Regions from separate parts of the Micromonospora sp. NPDC047793 genome, predicted to be linked through region 1. Evidence: riboswitches for the same ligand, from Rfam matches in the RefSeq annotation. Region 1 holds a riboswitch; each other region holds the start of a gene.

What was found. A riboswitch is a leader RNA that binds a small molecule or an ion and turns the genes downstream of it on or off. The one in region 1 is predicted to bind cyclic di-AMP.
Region 2: it holds a riboswitch for cyclic di-AMP, as region 1 does, so the genes downstream of both, ABZ738_RS06145 (hypothetical protein) here and ABZ738_RS23270 (hypothetical protein) in region 1, are expected to answer to the same signal.
Region 3: it holds a riboswitch for cyclic di-AMP, as region 1 does, so the genes downstream of both, ABZ738_RS11615 (C39 family peptidase) here and ABZ738_RS23270 (hypothetical protein) in region 1, are expected to answer to the same signal.

Annotation. Positions count from the first base shown of each region.
Region 1 covers NZ_JBEYSG010000013.1:79,390-87,090, forward strand. Annotated here, with positions in the region: gene ABZ738_RS23250 (hypothetical protein) at 1-119, opposite strand, end outside; gene ABZ738_RS23255 (STAS domain-containing protein) at 455-820, shown strand; gene ABZ738_RS23260 (5'/3'-nucleotidase SurE) at 824-1,648, opposite strand; gene ABZ738_RS23265 (PfkB family carbohydrate kinase) at 1,645-2,610, opposite strand; gene ABZ738_RS23270 (hypothetical protein) at 2,846-3,931, opposite strand; cyclic di-AMP (ydaO/yuaA leader) riboswitch at 3,936-4,068, opposite strand; gene ABZ738_RS23275 (AAA family ATPase) at 4,232-6,346, opposite strand; gene ABZ738_RS23280 (alpha/beta hydrolase) at 6,607-7,551, opposite strand.
Region 2 covers NZ_JBEYSG010000002.1:297,294-304,994, forward strand. Annotated here, with positions in the region: gene ABZ738_RS06125 (hypothetical protein) at 1-238, opposite strand, end outside; gene ABZ738_RS06130 (hypothetical protein) at 442-867, opposite strand; gene ABZ738_RS06135 (MarR family winged helix-turn-helix transcriptional regulator) at 957-1,292, opposite strand; gene ABZ738_RS06140 (carbonic anhydrase) at 1,488-2,186, shown strand; gene ABZ738_RS06145 (hypothetical protein) at 2,270-3,286, opposite strand; cyclic di-AMP (ydaO/yuaA leader) riboswitch at 3,290-3,421, opposite strand; gene ABZ738_RS06150 (YibE/F family protein) at 3,588-4,967, opposite strand; gene ABZ738_RS06155 (metal-sensitive transcriptional regulator) at 5,384-5,680, opposite strand; gene ABZ738_RS06160 (cation transporter) at 5,798-6,007, shown strand; gene ABZ738_RS06165 (hypothetical protein) at 6,033-7,010, shown strand; gene ABZ738_RS06170 (heavy metal translocating P-type ATPase) at 7,021-7,701, shown strand, end outside.
Region 3 covers NZ_JBEYSG010000004.1:329,060-336,760, forward strand. Annotated here, with positions in the region: gene ABZ738_RS11600 (acyltransferase) at 1-152, shown strand, start outside; gene ABZ738_RS11605 (hypothetical protein) at 277-786, shown strand; gene ABZ738_RS11610 (hypothetical protein) at 964-1,728, shown strand; cyclic di-AMP (ydaO/yuaA leader) riboswitch at 2,045-2,186, shown strand; gene ABZ738_RS11615 (C39 family peptidase) at 2,402-3,271, shown strand; gene ABZ738_RS11620 (CDP-glycerol glycerophosphotransferase family protein) at 3,471-5,171, opposite strand; gene ABZ738_RS11625 (bifunctional cytidylyltransferase/SDR family oxidoreductase) at 5,205-6,710, opposite strand; gene ABZ738_RS11630 (ABC transporter ATP-binding protein) at 6,876-7,676, opposite strand; gene ABZ738_RS11635 (ABC transporter permease) at 7,687-7,701, opposite strand, start outside.

The DNA.
Region 1 (7,701 bases):
GCGCGGGCGAAGTCGTCGTCATCGTCATCGTCGTCATCGCCTCCGCCGCCGAACCCGCAGGCGAGCAGGAGGGCGAGCAGGGCGCTGACGCCGGCCAGACCGGCGAGCCTACGAAGCATCCGTCGTCCCTTCGTCGTGGTCGTCACCGGTGATGCTAGGCACACTCCGCCACCGGCACCGGACGGTCGCAGGTCAGGCCGCCGGATGCGGGGGCACGCCGGGGTGCCGGATATCGGACGGGCGAGCCTCGGCCCGCTACCCTGGTTCGTCGGTGCGAGCCCCGGTTCGCACCGAGTGATAGGACGTATAAGTTCGGATATGGGTGATTTGACATGCCGATGTCCGCGAATTGCTCATCCCGAGGGGTGGCGACCGAGGCCGTCGGAGGAATACTCTCGGTCGCGGCCCGCGTACTGATGAGGCGCCCGTCGTACGGGCGAGTGGAGGTGCTCGCGTGAGCCTGTCGATCCTGCAGACGGTTCGGCCCGGTGGTGTCATCGAGATCGCCCCTCGGGGCGAGATCGACGTCGACACCGCGTACGAGGTGAAAGAGGCCATCGCCGAAGTGCTGGCCAAGGGGCGGCCGGCCCGGATCGAGCTCAACATGCGGCTGGTCACCTTCATCGACTCGGTGGGCATCAGCGCGATGGTCGCCGGTTTCCAGACGGCTGAGGTCAGCGGCGTGAAGCTGGTCGTCACCGAACCCAGCCGGTTCGTGCACCGACAGCTCTGGGTGACCGGGCTGCTCGGTCTCTTCGGCGCGCCGGAGCCGTACTACGCCGGCGCCGCCGCCACCCCCGAGGTCCTTCCCGGCGGCTGACCGTCAGTCGCCGTCGAGGCCGGACAGGTTCACGTCGGACACCTCGGTGACGGCGCGGACCGCCGTCACCGTTGCGTACCCGTCGGCGAGCCACGCCAGGTCGGTCCCGGGCTGCACCGACTGACCGGGCTCCTCCAGCGCGGTACGCACGAAACCGTGGCCGGACTCGGCAACGGTCATCTGCACCTGGCCGAAGGTCGCCAGCCCCGCCCGGCGTACGCCCCGCAGCCGCTCCAGCGGCACGTCCGGCGAGTTGACGTTGAGCACGCTCTCCACCGGCCCGGCGGTCAGCCGGGGGAGCAGGTCCAGGGCCACGTGGGCGGCGGTGGCCCAGTTCCGTTCGGCGTCGCGTACCCGGGCTGCGGCGGCCACCGCGGCGCCTCCGCTGACGGCGGTCGCCTCACCGACGGAGAGCACGTCCAGCGACACCGCCAACGCCCGGCAGCCGTTGGCGGCGGCGGTGAACGCCGCACCCACGGTGCCGGAGTGCAACACCGCCCGACCGGCGTTCGCCCCCCGGTTGATCCCGGAGAGCAGCACCGACGGCGGCGGCCCGAACGCGCCGTGCACGGCGATCAACGCGATGAAACCGGGGGACCCGCCGACCCCGAAGGCCGGCACCCCGGCCAGCTCCGGCAGCGGATGCTCACGGACCACCACCTGCCCGTCCTGCTCCAGCGCGCTCATCGCGGCGCTGGTGCCGCTCGCCTCCTCCAGCGGCGCGGCGACCACCACGTCCAACCCCCGGTCGACGGCGGCCCGGGCCAGCGCCTGGATACCCGGCGCGGCGATCCCGTCGTCGTTGGTGATCAGCACCCGCAGCGTCATGCGCCACCCACCCGGTGGGCCAACTCGTCGGGGGTGGTGCGTTCCTGCCGGCGGACTCCGGCGGGCTCCAGGCGTACCCGGTCCACCAGCCCGGTGATCGAGTCGAGCCGCCCGGTGCCCAGCCCGTGCCGGGTGACGTTGAGCGCGCCGGCCGCCGCGCCGGTCCGGATCGCGGTGCGTACGTCGCCGCCGCGCGCCACCACGGCGGCCACGCTGGCGGTCATCGAGTCGCCCGCACCGCGCGGGTCGGCCGCCTCCAGGCGCGGCATCCGCACCTCGAAGACCTCGCCGTCGACGAGGGCCAGCGCGGGCTTGTCGGCGCGGCTGACCACCACGTTCTCGGCACCGTTGGCGTGCAGGTCGTGCATCGCCCGGGTGAGCTGCTCCTCGTCGTCGTCGGTCGCGAGGCCGTCGGCGATCAGTTCCTCGTGGCTGACCTTGACGAAGAAGACCCCGCTCTCCAGCACCGCCGTGAGGTGGTCACCGCAGAGGTCCACCACGACCCGGCTGCCGTTGGCGCCGAGGTCGGCGGCGAAGCGGCGGTACAGGTCGGCGGGGACCAGCGACGGGTCGTTCGGGCCGCTCAGGATGCTCACCGCCGCGCGCAGTCCCTCGCCGAGCGCCAGGTTGTAGAGCTCGTCCAGCTCGTGCCGGCTCAGCGGCTGCCCGGTCACGTCGACGAGTTCCTGCCGGGTGCCGTCCCGGCGGTCGTGCACGTACCCGCCGCTGCCGCCGGAGTCCCGCGCCACCACCTTGAGGTCGACGCCCTCGCTGACGAGCAACGGCTCCAGCACCTGCCCGATCTCGCCGCCGAGCGCGGTGCAGAGCACCACGTCGACACCGTGGGACAGCACCATCCGGGCCTGCCAGACGCCCTGACCGCCGGGGTGCAGGTGCAGTTCCGGCGTCTCGTTGGGCTGGTCGATGGTGACCGTGAGCAGGGGGGTCGGCGCGAAGACCATCACATGGCCGGTCGCCGCGCTCACGACACACCGTCGCACTGGGTCCGCTGCGGTCCGCTCATAACCGTTCCTCCCGGTCGCCACGAAATGTCCGCTTCGATGTCGACGGTAACCAAGGTGGCGCGAGAGCGCGCGGCGACGGGCGGGTGGATTCGAGGCGGGCGCGTCGGGGTGCGGGAACGACGACGCCGGGTGGACCCACCCGTGAGGGCGGCCACCCGGCGTGTCGTGCGGGTCAGTACACCGAGAGGTGCACGTGGTTGGTGTGGTCGCTGGAGGGGTCACCACGCGCGCCGCTGTACGTCCGCCAGCCGCTGCTGGGCAGCCAGATCTGCTTGTACCAGATCACGTAGAGCACGGCGAGACGGTCGGCGTTGTTGACGTAGAACGCCGCCAGGTTGTTGCCGTACGTCCGGTCGCCGCCGGTGGCGGCCCCGCCGAAGCCGTTCTTCTGCGCCGCGAAGTCGCAGGCCCGCCCCTTCGGGTGCTCACCCGAGCCGCCAGCGCGGTAGCAGGAGACGTACCGGGTGAAGCCGGCCGCCTTGGCCTGGTTGAGCGCGTGCAGGGTGCGCGGGGTGATGCAGCCGTTGGCCGGCGTGGGGTCGTTGACGCTGCACGACTCGGCCGGCCAGGAGCCGTTGGAGTTGCGGGGCGCCGGCTTGGCCGTGGGGCTGCTGGAACCGCCGCTGCGTGCCGGGGCCCGACTGGCCCGCTCCTCCGCCGCGGCCCGCTCGGCTGCCCGCTCCTCCCGTTCCTCGGCCACCGTCAGCGAACGCTCGGCCTGCTCCTTGCGCTTGGCCATCACGGCCACCTGCTTGCGCTGCTCCTGCACCTCGACGTCGAGGGCCTGCTTGGTCTTGCCGACCTCGTCCCGGCTGGCCCGCAGGTCGCGCAGGGCGCGCTCCTCGTTGGCCGCCACCGCGTCCAGTGCCGCCGCGCGGTCCATGAAGCCGGCCGGGGATCCGCTGTTGAGCAGCGCCGACGCGGCACCGAGTCGGCCGCTGCGGTACGCCTGCGCGGCGATCTCGGCGACCTTGGTGCTGCGTTCGGTGAGCTGGCCCTCGGTCGTGGTGAGCTGCTCGGCCAGCTTCTTCTGCCGGTCGACCGAGCGGTCGAGGGCGGTCTTGGCGTCGAGGTAACCCTTGCTGGCCGCCTCCAACTGGGCGCGCAGAGCCGGGGTGCCGCCCTCGTCGCCGACGTCACCGGGAGCCGCGGAGGCGGCGCTGAACGGCGCCAGCGCGGCGCCCAGGGCAAGGGCGAGCCCCGCGGCTATCAGGGCCGCCATACGGGCGGCCGGTCTCACGGTTGCCACTGCTGGCATGCACATGTCCTTCCGTCAGCCGCCGACCGGGTTAGCTGACGGGTTCGGGACGGAAGATCCCTACCGCTGGACGCGGATGCACCCCTGGAACATGGTTCCCCGGTTCGCCCTGGCGGGCGATTAGGCGGCGGTCACCGCCGGCACCGTCGAGTGCCGCCTGGCGGAGGCCGGGTCCGAGCCTACCGGTGCTGGTGGGACCCGTGCAGCCGGTGTGACTCCTGGTGTTCCCCTGGTCACGAGTAAACCAGACATAAGGTATGTTTGTTGCTTTTTCGCCAAGCGAGGTCGGTGGCCTCCGGCTCAGCCTGTCGGTTCGATCGTGGTCAGCCGCTGGGTGGCCCGGGACAGGGCGACGTAGAGCGTACGGACACCGGAGCCGGGATCGGCACGGATCTCGCCGGGGGCGACCAGCACCACGCCGTCGTACTCCATGCCCTTGGCCTCCAGGCTGGTCACCACCTGGAGACGCTCGCCGCCGAGCCCACCCAGCCAGGCCGCGACCTCGTCCCGACGCGGCACCGGCGTGATCACCCCGACGGTGCCCTCGACCTCGCCGAGCAGCGCGCTCGCGGCGGACGTCACGCCGGCCGCCAACTCGGCCGCCGGCACCACCAGATCCACCGGGTCGACCCCGGTGGTCCGCACGGCGGTGGGCAGGGACAGGTCCGGGTACGCCCGGCGGATCTCGGCCGCTGCCACCGCGAAGATCTCCGCCGAGTTGCGGTAGTTCGTGGTGAGCGTGAACCGGTGCCGCCGACGACGACCCAACGCCTGGTCCCGGGCCCGGGACAGCTCCTGCGGATCACCCGTCCACGCGGTCTGCGCCGGGTCGCCCACCACCGTCCACGAGGCCAGCCGACCGCGCCGGCCGATCATGCGCCACTGCATCGGTGACACGTCCTGCGACTCGTCCACCACCACGTGCGCGTAGTCGCGGTAGTCCTCCGGCCGCTCCCGCGCCGCCTGGCGGGCAGCCCGCTGCCGGTCGGCGTACGTGCTCAGCTCGCGAACCCCACCGGCGAGCTGGAACGGGTCGCGCTTCTGGCGGGCCGGACGCACCGGCTTGCCGAGCAACGCGTCCAGCTCGTCGAGCAGCGCCGCGTCGGCCACCGTCGGACCCTCGGCTGCCAGCTTCCGGTACGCCTGCTCCAGCAGCCGGATCTCGGCGCGGGACAGCAGCCCGGCGGCGTACCGGCGCAGCCGTTCCGGATCGGCCAGCCAGCCGAGCACGTGCCGGGGATGCAGCCGGGGCCACCACGCCTTGAGGAAGTCCCGGAAGTCCGTCCGGTCGATCAACTCGTCCTCGAAGGCCCGCTGCTCGGGCAACCGGGCGACACCCAACCGGCGGGCCTGTGCCCAGAGCGCCGCCAGGACGCCGTCGAAGCCGGCCCGGCGTACCTCGTTGCGCCGCGCGCCCCGGGCCAACGCCCGTTCCCGGATGGCGTCCAGCTCGGGCCGCTCCAGCCGCAGCAACTGCCCCCGGTAGAGCAGCCGCAGCTCGGGCGGGGAGTCGGGTACGCCGTCCCGGGCCGCCCGTTCCAGCAACCGGCGCATCCGCAGCGACCCCTTGACCGCCGCCACGTCGACCGGGTCGGTGCGGGTGGCGACCAGCCCGGGAAAGAGCGTGCCCAGCGAGTGCAGCGTGGCGGTCTCCTCGCCGAGGGACGGCAGGACCGAGGCGATGTACTCGACGAAGACCGAGGAGGGGCCGACCACCAGGATGCCGCCGCCGGCATACCGGCTGCGGTCGGAGTAGAGCAGGTACGCGGCACGGTGCAGCGCCACCGCCGTCTTGCCGGTGCCCGGCCCGCCGGAGACCAGCGTGACCCCGGAACCGGGGGAGCGGATCGCCTCGTCCTGCTCGCGCTGGATGGTCGCCACGATGTCGCGCATCCCCCGGCCGGTGGCCCGGGACAGGTTGGCCAGCAGCGCGCCGTCGCCCACCACCGCCATCTCCGCCGGTGCGGCGTCCGGGTCGAGCAGGTCGTCCTCGATCCGGGTGACCCGCTCCCGGCTGGACTGGATCGTCCGGCGGCGTACCACGCCGAGCGGCTCGGCCGGGGTGGCCTGGTAGAAGGGGGCGGCGGCCGGGGCACGCCAGTCGACCACCAGCGTGGCGGCGTCCTCGTCGCGGATACCGAGCCGCCCGACGTGGAACACCTGCCCGTCGCGCAGGTCGAGACGGCCGAAGACGAGCCCCTCGTACTCGGCGTCGAGCACGTGGCGGCGCTGCGCGGCGTGGAACACCATCGCGTCCCGCTCGACCAGCGCGCCGAAGTTGCCGACCCGGGCCAGCCGGTAACCGTCCCGCTCGGCGCGGACCGCCGCGCGTCGCAGCTCGGCCAGTCGTGCGTACACCCGGTCGAGATGCCGCTGCTCGACGGCGATCTCCCGGTCCAGGGTGCTCTGGTCCACCGCTTCGTTCTCCTCGTCACGCCGGCCCGGCCAACCGCACGAGATTACGCCCCACCTCGCGGGGGCGCGGAGGCACCGTGTCCGGGTGCGATCTCCAGTGCGGTGTCCAGAAACGTTCACCGGGCCGCGCCGGGTCCAGACGACGACCGGCGGCGTTGGAGTCGGGCCTGGATACAACACCGGTATCCAGGCCCGACTCCGCCTTGCCGGACCGCCGCCTGGACCTCGCCGCGACACCGCCAACGTTCCTGGACACCGCACTAGCGGCGGCGGGTACGGCCGGCGGCGGAGCGGCCACCGGTGCGTCCGGCGTCGGCGAGCACCTGACCCAGGACGCCGGAGAGGGCGCCGGTCACCTCCTCGGGACGCTCCATCATCAACATGTGCCCGGCGCCGGGGCAGACGGTCAGCTCGGTGGCCGGCAGCGCGGCGGCGATCGACTCCGCGCACGGCGGCGGGGTGAGCCGGTCCCGGTCGCCGACCAGCGCTGCTGCCGGCAGGTCCGCCAGCGCGGCCAGCGTCTCCAGCCGGTGCTGGGCGCCGAAGGAGGCCCGGAAGCCGCCGATCGAGCGCAGCGAGGCGCGCGCCACCGCCGAGGTGACCAGGCGGATGTCAGTCGGGTCGCAGCGGTCCCCGAAGAGCATCCAGCGGATGCTGGGCTGCAGCGCGCGCAGCAGGGCCCGGGGCGGACGCCAGGCCCCGCAGCGGGCGAGCACCCCGGCGCCGGTGGTCTCGGCCAGCCGGATGATCCGGGCGATCCGGGGCGACAACCCGTAGACGGTGTGCGTATGCCCCTCGGCGGTGGTCGAGACGAAGACCAGGCCGGCCACCCGGCGGGCGAAGTGCCCCGGGTGCCGGTGCGCGTACTCCATGATCGTCATGCCGCCCATGGAGTGCCCCGCCAGCACCACCCGCCCGGTCGGCGCCACCGTGTCCAGCACGGCGGCGAGGTCGTCGCCGAGCTGCGCCAGCGTCGCCGTGGGCAGCGTCATGCAACTCGACCGACCGTGGCCGCGCGCGTCGTAGCTGACCACCCGCACCGACCGGTGCGCCGAGCGCAGCGCCGCCACCTGCCGGTGCCAGCTACGCCCGTCCAGCGTCCAGCCGTGCAGCAACACCGCCGTGACCTCGGCATCCGCCGGTCCGTCGATGTCCACGTGCAGGCGTACGTCGTCGCCCAGTCGTACCTCGACCGGATCTGGCATCGCCACCTCCCCAGGCACACGCGGATGCGTAACACCGGGAATACCCGGTGGTAACACCGGCTACCCGTCATGAGACCACGCGAATCGGGGTGCTGAGAAGATCCCGGAACCGGGTACGTCGACGGGACGATGCGGTCACCCTGAGATCAT
Region 2 (7,701 bases), on a different contig from region 1:
CGGCGGCGACGGCGACCTCCTCCGCCCAGCGGTCCTGGTCGCGCTGTTCCTCGGTGTGCTCGGTGCGACTCGGCAGTGCCGCCTCGCGGATCCGGGCGCCCGCGTCGAAGCGCAGGAGTCGTCGGGGGCGCAGCAGCAGGGCGGCGATGGCCAGGATCACCACGCCCAGCAGGGTCAGCCAGATCACGGCGGCCCGGGGGACGTCGGGCAGGACGTAGGAGAGAGCGGTTCGCATCATCAACACCTCTCGCGGTCGGATGAGGGTCGTCGACTGGGCAAGGTCTGTGGTCGCCGAGGGCGGCGACAGGACGGCGGCGGGGCCGGACGGGTCCGCGACGGCGGTGTGCCCGGGACGCTCGGCGACGGTCGGTCGGGATCGAGGTCGGGGCCGGGTCGGCGGACGGGCGCGGGCCGGAGGGCGTCCTGGGGGCGGGCCGTCGGTCAGGCCGTCGGTGGACCGCGACGGGGCGGCTCGCCGTGGCCGACGGCGAGCCGCAGCGCGGCGGGCCGGTGGACCGTGGTGGTGCCGGCCGAGCCGGACTCGGCGGCGGGCTCGCGGTGGGCCGGCGGCGCGGTCGGCGCCGTGGGCTGCGTCGGCGACGTCGACAGCGCGGCGGACGCCCGCACGTGCTCGGTGACCGGTGCGACCGTGCCCGGCCAGGTCGGCACGTCGGCGGTGACGGACCAGGCGCGATGGTCGGCGACGGCATGGGTCGGCTGGTCGTCGGTCGGGCGCAGTGGCAGGTCGGCGACGGCCGTGCCGAGGCCGACCGCCACCACGAGGGCGGCCAGTGCCAGCCGGGTCAGCTCCCGCAGCGTACGCAGCGTCGCCGGCCACAGGGGACGGGCGAGCACGGCGGACGACACGTGTCCAACCTATCGTTTCGGTGCGGAGAACGCATTGGCGCAGCCCCCGTCGGGTCGGTGAACCACGCCACGTCGTCGACTGTGGACGGTCAGCGATCGCCGCTCGCGGTCGAGGGCGCGTCGGTGAAGAGGGCGAGCAGGTCGCCGATGTGGCGGTCGGCCTCCGCCGGGTGACGGAACCGCCCGGCCGGGTTGAGGGTGTACTCGTTGCGGCGGCCGACCCGGGTGCGGTGCAGATAGCCGCCCGCCTCCAGGTCGGCGACGATCGCCTGGGCGGCGCGTTCGGTGACCCCGACCTCACCGGCGACGTCGCGCAGCCGGGCGGTGGGGTTGCGGGCGATGGCGAGCAGCACGTGCGCGTGGTTTGTCAAGAAAGTCCAGTTCCGGGTGCTTTCTCGCTCGTCTGAGGTCGCCATGCCCGCCATCGTATGGCCTGCCCCTGACGTACTCGGGCTGCGCCCGCACCCGCCCGCGCCGGTTGGCAAGCGTTCTGGAATACATGAAATGCAGATCACGCATAGCTTGACGCGCCTTGCGCTGCGTGTGACGGTTGGTGGCAGCCCGTGGCCAGCGCCGGCCGGGATGACCAGGCATTCCACCGAGAGGCGAGGTGACGCCGGATGAGTCGACCCGGAACGATCGGAGCGCAGCCCGGTCCCGAACGCGAGTACCTGACCGCTGACCTTCCCGGCTCGCGGGAGCGCGCCCTCGCCGAACTGGTCGCCGGAAACCGCCGCTTCGTCAGCGACACGCTCCGGCACCCCAACCAGAACGCCAGCCACCGGGCCGCCGTCGCCGCCGAGCAGCACCCCTTCGCGGTGATCGTGGGCTGCTCCGACTCACGGTTGGCTGCGGAGATCATCTTCGACCGTGGGTTGGGTGATCTCTTCGTGGTCCGCACCGCCGGCCACACCATCGGCCCCGAGGTGCTGGGCAGCGTCGAGTACGCGGTGAGCGTGCTGCGTACCCCGCTGGTGGTGGTGCTCGGGCACGACTCGTGCGGTGCCGTCCAGGCGGCCCGTGCCGCGGCGGCCACCGGGACCGCGCCGACGGGCCACCTGCGTGCCGTGGTGGACGCGGTGGTGCCCAGCCTGCGCCGGGCCGAGCGGGCGGGGATCGACGACCTGGACGCGATCGTCGACATCCACATCGCGCAGACCGTCGAGGCGATGCTGGAGTCCTCCGAGGCGTTGGCCGCCGAGGTGGCCGCCGGCGGGTGCGCGGTGGTGGGCATGTCCTACCGACTGGCCGCCGGTGAGGTGCGGACCGTCGCGGCGGAACCCGCCGAGATGGCGGGCGTGGTCACTCCGGTGGGCTGACCCTCGGGCCGCCCACGGACACGGACGACGAGGGCCGCTCCGCCAGACGGCGGAGCGGCCCTCTCAGGTCGCCGGGACGCTGCTCAGAGCAGCGACACGTGTACGTGGTCCGTGTGGTTGGACGGGCCGCTGTAGGACCGCCACCGGTTCTCGGTCGGGAACCAGATCTGCCGGTTCCAGATCACGTAGTAGATGCCGAGCCGGTCGGCGTTGCGGACCAGGAAGGCCGCCAGGTTGTTGCCGTAGATCCGGGTGTCGTCGTTGTGCCAGGGGCTGAACCCGCTGTTCTGCAACGACCAGTCACAGGCCCGGCCCTTCGGGTGCTCGAACTTGTCACCGGGCCGCCAGCAGCCGACGAAGCGGTTGAAGCCGGCCCGCTTGACCTCCTTGTACATGTGCAGCGTGCGCGGCGTGATGCAGCCCGACGTGGTCGGGTCGTTCTGGTTGCACGACTCCGCCTTCCAACTCCCGTCGGACGCGCGGTTCGGTGCCACCCGGGCGACCGGTGAGGTGGCGGCCACCAGGCCACCGGTCAGGCTCTCGCCACCGACCAGGCGGAGCGACTTCTCCGCCTCGGTCTTCTTACGCGCCATGTCGTTGGTCAGCTTCTGCTGCTCGCGGACCTCGGCGTCGGACGCGAGCTTGGCCCGGTCCGCGCGCTCCCGGATCGCGTTGACCTCGCCCAACTTCTTGTCGTTGAACAGGTTCAACTCGTCGAGGGCGGAGGCGCGGTCCATGAACGAGTCCGGGGCGTTGCTCTGCAACAACATCGCTATCGCACCGACCCGGCCGGTCCGGTACGACTGCGTCGCGATCTCGGCGACCTGCGGCCTGAGCGCTTCGAGGTCGGCCTGTGCGCGACGCAACTCGACGTCGAGCTTGAGCTGCCGCTTCTTGGACTTCTCCAGCTGGTTCTTGGCCTTGGAGAAGTCGCGGTTGGCCGACTCGATCAGGTCGTTGAGCATCGGCGGGTCGTCGTCGTGCTCGGCGGGGCTGGGTGGGTTCGGCGCGGCCATGGCCGGCAGAGGTCCGGCGAACACGGCGAACGCGGCGAACACGGCCACCACGGGGGTCATCCAGCGGCGTAGGGGTGCCGTCACTTCTTTCCCTTCCATCGACCGCCGACCGAGTTAGCTGACGGGTTCGGAACGGAAGTGGCCCCTACCGCTGACGCGGATTCACCCCACCTACCTGGGTCCCCGGCTCGCCTCGCGGCGATTGGGCGGTGGCACCGCAGGCGCCGCTGCGCGCCTTCGGCGGTGACCGGCAGTGAGGTTACCCGAGAGTCCATGTCGGTCTCTACGCCCCGAACCTGACTAGATGCGTCATTTCGTAATCGCGATGGGTGACCAACGACACGGGCACGAACCGTGTCGGCAGGGGCGGTCACGCTGCGGGGTGTCACCATGTGGTGTCCGTGCTCCTGTCCGGATCGGGCCACCGCGAACCGGTGGCGGGGGATGTGTCACGCGCACGCGCGGTGCTGAGTGCGTGCAGTGCCTCGGACCGGTCCGAGCCGGGCCGGGGAGTCGGTGGGGTGGGGCCGTCGCCGTCCGGCCCGTCGTCGTGGCCGCCGGGTCCGCCGGGCTCCGGCGTGTCCCGCCGCCCGGCGGTGACCACCAGCGCGGCCAGGGCGGTCGTCAGCGGTACGGCGGCGACCAGCCCGAGCGTGGCCACCACGCTGCGGACGATCTCCTGGGTGAGGAACTCGCTGGTCACGATCTGGCCGAGCGCGCGGGTGTCGGCGGTGAGCAGGAGCAGCAGCGGCAGCGACGCGCCCGCGTACGCCAGCACGATGGTGTTCACCACCGAGGCGATGTGGGCCCGGCCGACCCGGGTCGCCGAGCGGTACAGCTCCCGGCGGGTGAAGCTCGGGTTGGCGTGCCGCAGTTCGGTCACCGCGGCGGCCTGGGTCACCGTGACGTCGTCGAGCACGCCGAGCGAGCCGATGATGATGCCGGCGAGCAGCAGGCCGTGCAGGTCGACGTCGCCCCGGAACATGGAGAGCGTGGTGGCGTCCTCGCTGCCGAAACCGGTCAGGTGGGTGGCCCGGGTGGCGGCCAGCCCGAGCAGGCCGGTGAGCACCAGGCTGCCGAGCGTGCCGAGGACGGCCACGGAGGTCTGTGCCGAGATGCCGTGCGTCAGGTACAGCACCACGAACATGATCAGTGCCGCGCCGACGATGGCCACCACCAGCGGCGGCTGGCCTGCGCTGATGCCGGGCAGCACGAAGGTGAGCAGGATGGCGAAACTGGCCGCCAGGCCGCCCAGCGCGGCCAGGCCGCGCAGCCGTCCGAAGGCCACGATGGCGGCGGCGAACAGCACCGCGAGCCAGATCAGCGGCTTGCCCCGCTGGTGCTCGGCGATGTTGTAGGTGCTGATCGAGGGATCCTCGGGATCGATCAGGGAGACCAGGATGATCGCGTCGCCGACGCTGACCCGGGGTGCCCCCGGCCCGTCCGGCAACGGCGCCTGCACGTCCTGACCTTCGTCCGGGCCGCTGTCGACCCGCACGGTGACCGTGCCGCACTGCTGCCCGGCCGTGGTCGGGGTGCCCTCGGGCACGACCGGGTTCGGTGGACAGGGCTCGTTCACCACCCGCGTGACCGTGCCGTGGTATCGGGGCAGGTCGTCGGCGGCCTCGGGCCGGGGCGGGTCCGAGGGCCAGAGCACGAGCGCGGCGACCAGGGTGGCGAGGAAGAGGGGGACCACCGTCACGATGAGGATCCGCCGCACCCGGGGTGGGGTGGGCGGAGCGGAACGGGTGTGGTCGGCGCCCATTCATTGTCTCCCAACGATTCCAAGGCGAACTACGTACCGGCGGGCGAGATGGTTCAGCGCCGCCGGTCGGCCACGGCGGCGGGCATCCGGAATGGCCCGAGCGTGGCAGGATGGCTGCGTACCGTGAGGGTGGGGCCGGCTCTCGGCAGCCGCAGCAGGGCTGCGGCGGGGCGGTCGGGCCGCAGCAGGGCTGCGGCTGGACTGCCGGCACCCCGTGGGGGTATGGCGGCGGGCCGCCGGAGGGCTGCTGCGGCGGTGGTGCGTGCCCGACGGCGGGCGGGGGCCGGGAGGTCTCCGGATCGGCTGGCCATCGTGGCGAATGGTAGCCAGGTCGGCATCGGAACGCAGGTCGCGAGCGTGTGTCGGATGCCGGGCGTCGGAGCCGACACCCGAGGCGGGCGTGCTGGTGGGGCGGGTCAGCCGCGCTTCATCAGACGGCCGACGGCGGCCATCATCTCGGAGGCCATCTCGTCGGCGCGGCCCTCGGCGGCGCCCTCGTGCATGCAGTGCCGGGCATGCCCGTCGAGCAGGCCGAGGGCGACCTTGTCCAGGGCGGCCTGGATCGCGGAGATCTGGGTGAGCACGTCGATGCAGTAGCGATCCTCGTCGACCATCTTCTCGACGCCGCGTACCTGCCCCTCGACCCGGCGTAGTCGGGCGAGCAGTTGGTCCTTGCTGGCGGTGTAGCCGCGGATCGGCGCGGGTGTGCTCATGAACACGAGGATAACGTACCCCTGGGGGGTATGGTACGGTCACGGTTGTAGATACCCCCCGAGGGTATTCGACGGGGTGCCCGGCCCGGGTTGACGGGCCTGGAGAGGAGAGTTGCCATGGTCACCACCACGTACCAGGTGCAGGGCATGACCTGCGGCCACTGCGTCAACGCGGTCAGCACCGAGGTCGGCGCGCTCCCCGGCGTCGACGACGTCCGGGTCGACCTGGCCAGCGGCGAGGTCACCGTCACCAGCGAGCAGCCACTGGACCCGGCCGCCGTCCGGGCCGCAGTCGACGAGGCCGGCTTCGAGTTGGTCGCCGCCTGAGGCGACCGGAGACCGAGGTGTCCCGATGAACACGGCGACGAAGGTGAGTGGCTTCGCGCTCGGCCTCGCGGCGGTGTTCGCCGCCGCGTACGGGGTCGGCCAGGTGACCGGGCCGCCGGCCCCGGTCACCGCGACCAGCCACGACGGCACGGCGGACCACGGCGACGACCCGGCCCGGAACGGCCACGACGGTGACGCCGGACACGACGCGGGCGCCGCCGGGCACCTGCCCGGCGGGCTGCTCGTCTCCGAACGCGGCTACACGCTGGTGCCGGTCGGCGCCCCGGCCGGAGAGTTCGCCTTCCGGATCACCGGCCCGGACAGCCGGCCGGTGACCGGGTACGACGTGGTGCACGACAAGCCGATGCATCTGATCGTCGCCCGGCGTGACCTCTCCGGCTTCCGCCACGTACACCCCGAGCTGACGCCCGACGGCACCTGGCGGGTCGCCACGCCGCTGACCGCGCCCGGGGTGTGGCGGGCGTTCGCCGACTTCACCCCGACCGGAGGCGAGCCGTTGACACTCGGTGTCGACGTGACGGTCCCCGGTGCCCTGACCGAGCGTCCGCTGCCCGCACCGGCCCGCACCGCCACGGTCGACGGCTACACGGTCACCCTGGACGGCACGCCACAACCGGGCCACCCGTCCACGCTGACGCTGACCGTCGCGCGCGACGGCGTACCCGTCACGGACCTGGAGCCGTACCTCGGGGCGTACGGGCACCTGGTCGCACTACGGCAGGGTGACCTGGCGTACCTGCACGTCCACCCGGAGGGAGTGCCGGGCGACGGGCGCACCGAGCCCGGACCACGGGTGAGCTTCGCCACCGAGTTCCCGTCCGCCGGTGCGTACCGGCTCTATCTCGACTTCCGCCACGGCGGGGTGGTGCGCACCGCCGAGTTCACCGTGCACGTCGGGGACCCGGTGCGCGTCGGGGACCCGGTCGGTCCGACCGCCGCACCGGACGACGGGCACGGTACGCCCGGACACGGGCACGACTGAGGGACCAACCATGACCACGAGTCGACCCCTGCCCACGGCAGCGAACCTGATCGAGTTGTCCATCGGCGGCATGACCTGCGCCTCCTGCGCCGCCCGCATCGAGAAGAAGCTGAACCGCCTGGACGGCGTGCAGGCCAGCGTCAACTACGCCACCGAGAAGGCCACCGTCACCTACGCCGACCCGGTCACCCCGCAGGAGCTGATCGCCACGGTCGAGAAGACCGGCTACACGGCGGCGGTGCCGCCGCCCCGGCAGGACACGCCGGAAGTCGTCGAGCCGGTGGACGAGCTGCGGGTGCTGCGTACCCGCCTCTGGGTGTCGGTGGTGCTCAGCGTGCCGGTGATCGCGCTGGCCATGGTGCCGGCCTGGCAGTTCACCTACTGGCAGTGGCTGTCGCTGACGCTGGCCGCCCCGGTGGTGGTCTACGGCGGACTGCCGTTCCACCGGGCCGCCCTGGTCAACCTGCGGCACGGCGCGGCGACCATGGACACCCTGGTCTCGGTCGGCACGCTCGCCGCCTTCGGCTGGTCGATCTGGGCGCTGTTCCTCGGCACCGCCGGCACGCCCGGCATGACCCATCCGTTCAGCTTCGCGATCAGCCGGACCGACGGCACCGGCCACATCTATCTGGAGGCGGCGGCCGGGGTCACCGCGTTCATCCTCGCCGGGCGGTACTTCGAGGCCCGCGCG
Region 3 (7,701 bases), on a different contig from region 1:
CCGCCCCGCCTGGTGGCGGGTCCGCCGAGCCTGCGGGACCGTCCGCAAATCCGCCCGCCGGATCGCCCGCTGGCCCGCCCGTCGGGCCGCCGAGGCAGCGGGTGCCGGGTGACGAGCCGAGTACGGCAGGTCACCGCGACCGGGACCGCTGAGTCCACCGTGGACCGTTGTCGTCGACGCTCCGACCTGCTGTTTCGTGTGCCGATTACGGCGCGTCGTCTACCCGACACGCCCGCCGCCGATGCGGTGCGACATCGGTGGCGGTAGCGTGACCGGGTGCTTCCCGTCGCGCCCGCCCGTCCCCTGTGGTGGCTGGCGCGCTGGGCGACGCGACTGCTGACCGGGTTCGCGGTCGCCGCCGCGTTCACCCTCGGCGCCTGGGCGATGCCCGCACTGGCCGCGCCCGCACTGGCCGCGCCCGCACTGGCCGCGCCCGCACTGGCCGCGCCCGCACTGGCCGCGCCCGCACTGGCCACGCCCGCACTGGCCACGCCCGCACAGGCCGCGCTCGTCGGGCACCCCGCCGCCGGCCGGTTCGCGGCGGCTCCTCTCCTCATGCCCTCGCCCCGTGCCGACTGGCACCCCTCGTCGACGGGTGCGCTGGTCACGGTGTCCGCCACGGGGGCCGTCGACCGCGCCGACGCGCTCGGCGTACCCGGGCTGTCGCCCGAGACGGGCCTGGCGCAGCGGCCCGCCGTGACGGCGGTGGTGGGCGGCCCGGCGGCGTCCCTTCCGACGGCGGTCCCGCCGGGTGCCCACGGTGCCCGCGCCCCACCCGGCGACTGACCTCACGCCCCGCTGCGGCACACCGACCGGACTCCGCCGCAGCCCGTCCCGCAACGCCCGGGACCTCTGCCCCGCGAAACATCCCGTCACCGCCCCGCCCGGTTCCGACGCGCCGCCGTCGGGGGACCGGGTGCCGGCGGCCCGCTGTCAGCGCACCACGGCCCACGAGGTACCGCCATGGAGAAGACCGTCCTCTACCAGTTCCTGATCGAGGTGCCCCGGGCCGCCGCCATCTGGTCGGTGCTGCTCGTGCTCGCACTGGGTGTGCTCACCGTCCTGGTCGCCCGGCCCGAACCCTCCTCGTCCGGCACCGACGAGACCAGCGGCCCGGCCGACGACCCCGCCGAGGCCGAGACGGCCGACCTGCGCCGCTACGCCGGTGAGGTGGCGGTGGCCGCCGCCGGGGCCGCACAGAACGCCGCCCGGCGGCGGGACGCGTGGCGTACCACCCAGACCGCCCTCGACCGTGCCTGGGCCCGCTTCGACGAGGCGGAGAGCCGGGCCCGACGGCTCGCCGGGACCACCGCGCTGCCCGCCCCCCGCACCCCCCGCACCGCCAGCGAGTACGCCGCCCGGGAACGCTGGCTGCACCACGCCGCGATGGTGGCGCACTGGCGCGGTGACCTGTCGGCGCGGCAGCTCACCGACGTGCTGGCCCGGCGGGCCGGCTGGGACCCCCGCCTGCACCCGGCCGCACAGGAGGTCGTGCTGGCCCGGGTCGTCCGGGACAACCACCGGGCCACCTACCGGGCCGCCGCCGAGCGGGAACGGGCCGCCTGGCGGGAGACGGAACGGGCCACCGAAGCGGCCCGGGTGCTCTCCGCCGAGGCGTACGCCGCCGCGCAGCGCCTGCGACCGAATTCGGTGCCGGCACCCGCCGTGACCACCGCCGCACGTCCGGCCGCTGCGGCCCTGCGCTGGCGTCCGGCGCGCGTGGGGTGACCCGGGCGAGACGCGCGGAGCCCCGGTAATCCGGCCTGATCGGGTGAGCCCGGTCACACCGATCGCCGGAACGGACGGTGGTGCCGCAACCGCCCGAGACGTGACGTGATGTCCGGAGGCATTGTCCGGGGGTGGTCCGGTTGTCACCGCCCGTTACGTCGATCGCCGTCGGTCCTGTTGCGGGACATCGATGACCGAACGCCCGAAAATCACTGAGCTGGATCATGTTTGCGCAGGTCAGAGCGGGTTGGCAGGGCAATGGCCGACCAGTAATGTCGGCCCGTCCGATGCGGTAACCGATCGCAGGAGGCGACGCCGCATCGACCCGCCTAATCGTGGTCTCACGAACCGGGGACCCACCGCACCTCTGGGGTGAATCCGCGAGCTTCGGCTCACGGTAGGGCCAACTTCCCGCCCGAACCCGTCAGCTAACCCGGTCGGCGGTGTCGGAAGGAGCTTTCCTCTCGTGCATCCCCTTGTGATACCCCTCTTGTTCCTCCACGGCACTGCGGTGCCCGCGCTCACCGGGCCGTCGGCCGCGAGCTGACTGCGGCCCCCGCCCGGCCCCGACCGGGCGAAGCCCCTCGCACGGCCCGTCCGCCCACTCGGGCGGTCCTCGGCATGTCCTGTCGAGCTGACCGCCGGAGCGGATCGCCGTGCCTCCCTGAGCCCCGTGGAGGACTCCGTGAAGCAGACCCTGACGCGCCAGCTACGCCGGCTGGCCACCGAACGCCCCTACCAGGTCGTCGCCGCCTCGGCCGCCGCGCTGGCGCTGGCCACCGGCACCGGTGCCGTACTCGTCGGCACCGAGGACGCCCCGGCGACCGCGCACACCACGACCGCCGTCGCCGAGACGCGGGGCGACACCGCCGCCTCCCGCGCCGACACCCGCGTGGAGCCGACCCCGTCGACCCCGCCCGGCAGCGCGGCCCCGAGCAGCGCCGCACCGTCACCGTCGCCCTCGCCCACGCCGAAGGCCACCTCGGCGGCCCCCTCGCCGGTGGCCGTCAGCGAGAAGACCGCACCGAAGCCACCGACGCGCAAGGTCCTGGACTACGACTTCCAGGCCCAGACCACCGGCTACTACTGCGGCCCGGCCGCGGTACGCAACGCGCTCAGCGCCGCCGGGGTCGACCGTGACCAGGACACCCTGGCCGCCCAGCTCGGCACCACGTACGCCGGCACCAACTCGGCTCTGGACACCACCCGGGTGCTCAACGCCACGCTCAAGGGCGAGCCGTACTCGACCACGATGCTGCGGGGCGGCTCGGCCACCCCGACGCAGATGGACCAGCTCCAGGCCGACGTGGTGGAGGCGATCACCGACGGGCGCGGTGTGGTGGTGAACGTGGCCGGCAGTGCCACCGACACCGACGGTGGCTGGCACTCCTTCCCCGGCGGCCACTACGTCGCCGTGGTCGGCTACGCGGACGACGGTCGACTGGTCAAGATCGCGGACTCGGCCGACGCCTCGTACTACTCGTACTGGATGAGCACCACCGACCTCGCCCACTGGGCCGCCACCCGCGGCTACTCCTCCTGAGATGTAAGGACGAGATGTAAGGAAGGGTCCCCTGCTATACACCAGGCGATAGCAGGGGGCCCTTCCTTACATCCGGGCCTGAGGTGCTGTTCAGCGGATCGCTATCTGACCGGGGTCGTCGTGGCGGCGATCCCGGTGCTTCTCGGTCTACAGGTCTGACCGAGTACGCCCACCGCTCACCACGGCCGCTGCTGCGCGCTCAGGGGGCGGTCGGCAGCGCCGCGTCGTCGGTCGTGGTCCGTGGCGCCGGGGCGGTCCAGGCCGGGTCCAGTTCCCGCCGGGCGGCGGAGAGGAACGCCTCGGCGTACGAGTCGGCGGGGAAGTCGCCCAGGTAGCGCCGCCGGGTCGCCCAGCGTGCCTCGGCGAGCGGATCGGTGTCGAGCAGCCGCGTCAGCACGTCGTCCAGGTCGGCCATGTCCCGCCGCAGCACGTAGCCGGTGGCGGCGAGGGGGAACCGTTCGACGAACCGGTCACCGTCGACGCCGGTGTCGGTGACCGCGTAGGGCTTGCCCGAGTACAGCCAGTCGGAGACCACCCCGGAGACGTCGGAGACCAGCGCGTCCGCCCGGTTCACCGACTCGGCCAGGGTGAGCCGGCTGGCGGCGGCGCCGAAGACGTGCTGGCGGCCGGTGCGGGAGCGGTCGGCGGCGAGCAGTTCGTGCAGCCGGGCCAGGCGACGGGCCGAGCCCGGGTGCTGGTTGGTGTAGGGGTGGGCGCGCAGGATCACCGTGGCGCCCCGGTCGAGCAGCCGCCGCAGCAGCGTCTCGGCCATCGGCAGGGAGCAGTAGTCGGCGTCGGCGTGGTGGCCGGTCCAGGTGGGGGTGTAGAGGACCGTGGGGTTCGTCAGCCCCCGGGTCGGCTGGTGGCGTACCTCGATCGCCTCGACCTGCGGGCGGCCCACCACCACGAACTTCTCGGGCGGGATCTCCACCCCGGCGCGGGCGTACCGGTCGACGGCGGCCTCGCCGGCCACGAAGATCCGGTCGAAGATCGCCGACACCGGGTTGGCGCTGGGCGCCTTGTCGCTGTCGCCGTGGTGCAGTTGAACGTGGGTGAGCTGGGTGAATCGGATGCAGTGGCTGTTCTTCGCGCCGTGGTTGACGTAGAACGCCACCCGCAGGCTCGGCACCAGCACCTCGTCCATGGTGCGCAGGGTGGGGCAGTAGACCACCGGTGCGGTGGTGGCCGCCGCGACGGCGGGCAGGAACTCCGGTTCCCGCAGCATCACCACGAACGGCCGTCCGATCCGTTCCAGGTACGGCAGCCACATGGTGACCTGGTACTCCGAGCCGGGCGGGGCGGAGAAGTGCAGCACGAACTCCGGCTGGTGCCGGCGCAGCGCCCGGGTGACCGCCGACCCGCCGGCCGTCGGCCGGAACCGGCGGCGGGCCAGGTCGAGGGCGACCGCCCCGGCGGCGGCACCGACCGGCAGGCAGACCAGCAGGGCGACCACGGCGGGCAGCCCGGCCAGGGCGGCCACTGCCAGGGCGGCGAGCAGCCCCGCCACCGCGTCGTCGAGCCGGGCGGCGACCTGCGGCACCCAGGTGCGTACCGGCAGGTTGGCGACGCGGATCTCCAGGTTGCCGGCGGTCCGCAGCGGCCCGGTGACCAGCACCAGCCCGAGCAGCACGAGGGCGGTGACCGCCAGGATCGGGTCGAAGCCGCCGTCGAGCTGCCGGGCGTAGCCGACCAGGATCCCGGCGGCGAGCAGAGCGGTCTCCGCGACGCTGTCGGCGCCCGGTCGGACCCGGCGCTCCCAGACGGTGGCGGCGAGCGCGGCCACCGCCAGCCCGAGCCCCCAGGCGGTCGCGCCGGTGAGCGCGAGCACCAGGAACGCCAGGACCGCCCCGCCGGTGGCCAGGCCCCGGGCGGCCAACTTCGTGACCAGGTCACCACGCATTTCGGCGCTGCCTTCGTGCTCGTCGTCGGCGGGTCAGCCGACGCGGGTGCCGCTGCTGGGGGCGTCGGCCTGGGTGGGTACCGGGGCGGAGGTCGACGCCTCGCCGGGCGGCCGGCGTACGTCGATGACCTGGCCGGTGAGTTCCGAGATCAGCACGTCCAGCGAGGCCTGGGCGACGGTCTCGGCGGCGAGCAGGGTGTTCTCGGGCTCCGCGCCGAAGGCCTTGGTCCGCATCGGGGTGGCGGTCCGCTCCGGGTTGATGATGTTGACGCGTACGCCGAACTCGGCCCACTCGTCGGAGAGCGCCTGGGTGAGGTTGACCAGCGCGGCCTTGGTGGCCGAGTAGAGCGCGTAGTCGGCCCGTCCCCGGGTGTACGAGCTGGAGGTGTAGAGCAGGAGCTGGCCCTTGGTCTGCTGGAGGTAGGGCAGGGACTGCCGGGCGACGGTCACCGGGCCGACGAAGTTGACCTGGAGCACCCGGTCGATGGTCTCCTGGTCCATCTCGGCCAGCGCGCCCTTCTCCAGGATCCCGGCGGTGACCACGACGTGGTCGATCCGTCCGGTGGCCTCGAAGGCGGTCCGCAGCGCGGCCTCGACGTCCTCCGGCCGCTCCACGTGCGTGCCGGTGCTGGAGCGGCTGAACGGGAAGACCTGGGCGCCGTGGCGGCGGGCCAGCTCGGTCAGGTCGTGGCCGATGCCGTAGCTGCCGCCGAAGACGACGATCGTGCGGCCGGTGACCTCTTCGCTGTACGACCGGTGGTCGGTCAGCCGGGGCACCTTGGCGGCGGCGAGCTGGAACAGCTTGTCCGCCAGGTGCACGTCGACCGGGTGGGTGACCTTGATGTTCTCGTCCGAGCCGTCGATCACCTTGATCGGCACCTCGGGCAGGTAGCGCAGGACCACACCGCAGTCGTCGGTGGCGGCGAAGTTCGGGTCACCCTCGGCCAGCCGGTACGCCTCCCGGATGGTGGTCGACCGGAACGCCTGCGGGGTCTGGCCCCGGCGCAGCGTGGCGCGGACCGGGATGTCGGTGATGCACTCGTCCTCGTCGACCTGGATGATCGTGTCGGCCGACGGGATGGCCACGTCGACCGCCGCGTACGTCCAGAGGGCGTTCACGCACTCCCGGACGATCCGGCCGCTGAGCAGGGGTCGTACCGCGTCGTGGAAGAGGATGTTGCAGTCGGCCTCGCCGACGGCGTCCAGCGCGACCCGGGTGGTGGCGTTGCGGGTGTCGCCGCCCTCGATCACCTTGGTGACCTTGCGGAAGCCGGCCTTGTCGACGATCCGCTGCGCCTCGTCGACGTGCCCGGCGGCCATCAGCACGATGATCTCGTCGATCTCCGGCGCGGCCTCGAAGACGGCCAGGGTGTGCTCGATGATCGGCTTACCGGCGATCTTGAGGAGCTGCTTGGGGATGCCGAGGCCCAGTCGCGTGCCGGTGCCGCCGGCCAGCACCACGGCCACCGTCCGCGAGGGTCGCCACGGTGCCGGGCTCTCCGGCGGGCTGCCCGGGTCGGTGGTCTGGTCCTGCGTCATTGCCGGTCCTCGCTCTCGGGGGTACATGGCTCGGTGAGGTGGTGTGGGGTGGGGGGTGTCGCCGACGCCGGCGACGGGTTGAACCTTAACGCGCGGACCGCGCCACCCCAACGGGCCGACGCGGTCCGCGCGACGCCGGACGGGCGTCGGACGTTCGCCCGGACTCTACTTGCCGTTCGTGAACGCCTCGTAGGCCTTCAATACCTCGGCGGTCGGTCCGTCCATCCGGATCAGGCCCGATTCCAGCCAGACTGTCCGTTCGCAGGTGTCCCGGACCGAGGAGAGCTGGTGGCTGACCAGGAACACCGTGCCGGCGCTCTCCCGCAGCTCGCGGACCCGCTTCTCGCTGCGCTTGCGGAACGCCTTGTCGCCGGTGGCCAGCGCCTCGTCGATCAGCAGCACGTCGTGCTGCTTGGCCGCCGCGATGGAGAAGCGCAGCCGGGCCGACATGCCGGAGGAGTACGTCCGCATCGGCAGGGAGGCGAAGTCGCCCCGCTGGTTGATCCCGGAGAACTCGATGATCTCCGGGAGCTTGCGCTGCACCTCGGCCGGGCGCATACCCATGGCCAGGCAGCCGAGCGTGACGTTGCGCTCCCCGGGTAGGTCGTTGAGCAGCGCCGCGTTCACCCCGAGCAGCGACGGCTGCCCCTGGGTGTAGATCGCGCCGCGCTCCACCGGCAGCAGACCGGCGATGGCCCGCAGCAGCGTCGACTTGCCGGAGCCGTTGGTGCCGATCAGCCCGATCGCCTCACCCCGGTACGCGGTGAAGGTGACCCCGCGCACCGCGTGCACCTCGCGCACGTTCGGCGCCGAGGAGCGGCTCATCATCCGCTTGAGCGCGGCCACCGGGCTGGTGTTGCCGGCGGCGCCCTTGTGCACCCGGTAGACGATGTGCGCGTCGTCCACCACCACGGTCGGGATCCGGTCCTGGATCCGGGGGAGGGTGACCGTCACGTCGTTGGACATCTCGAGGTGATCAACCACGACCGTA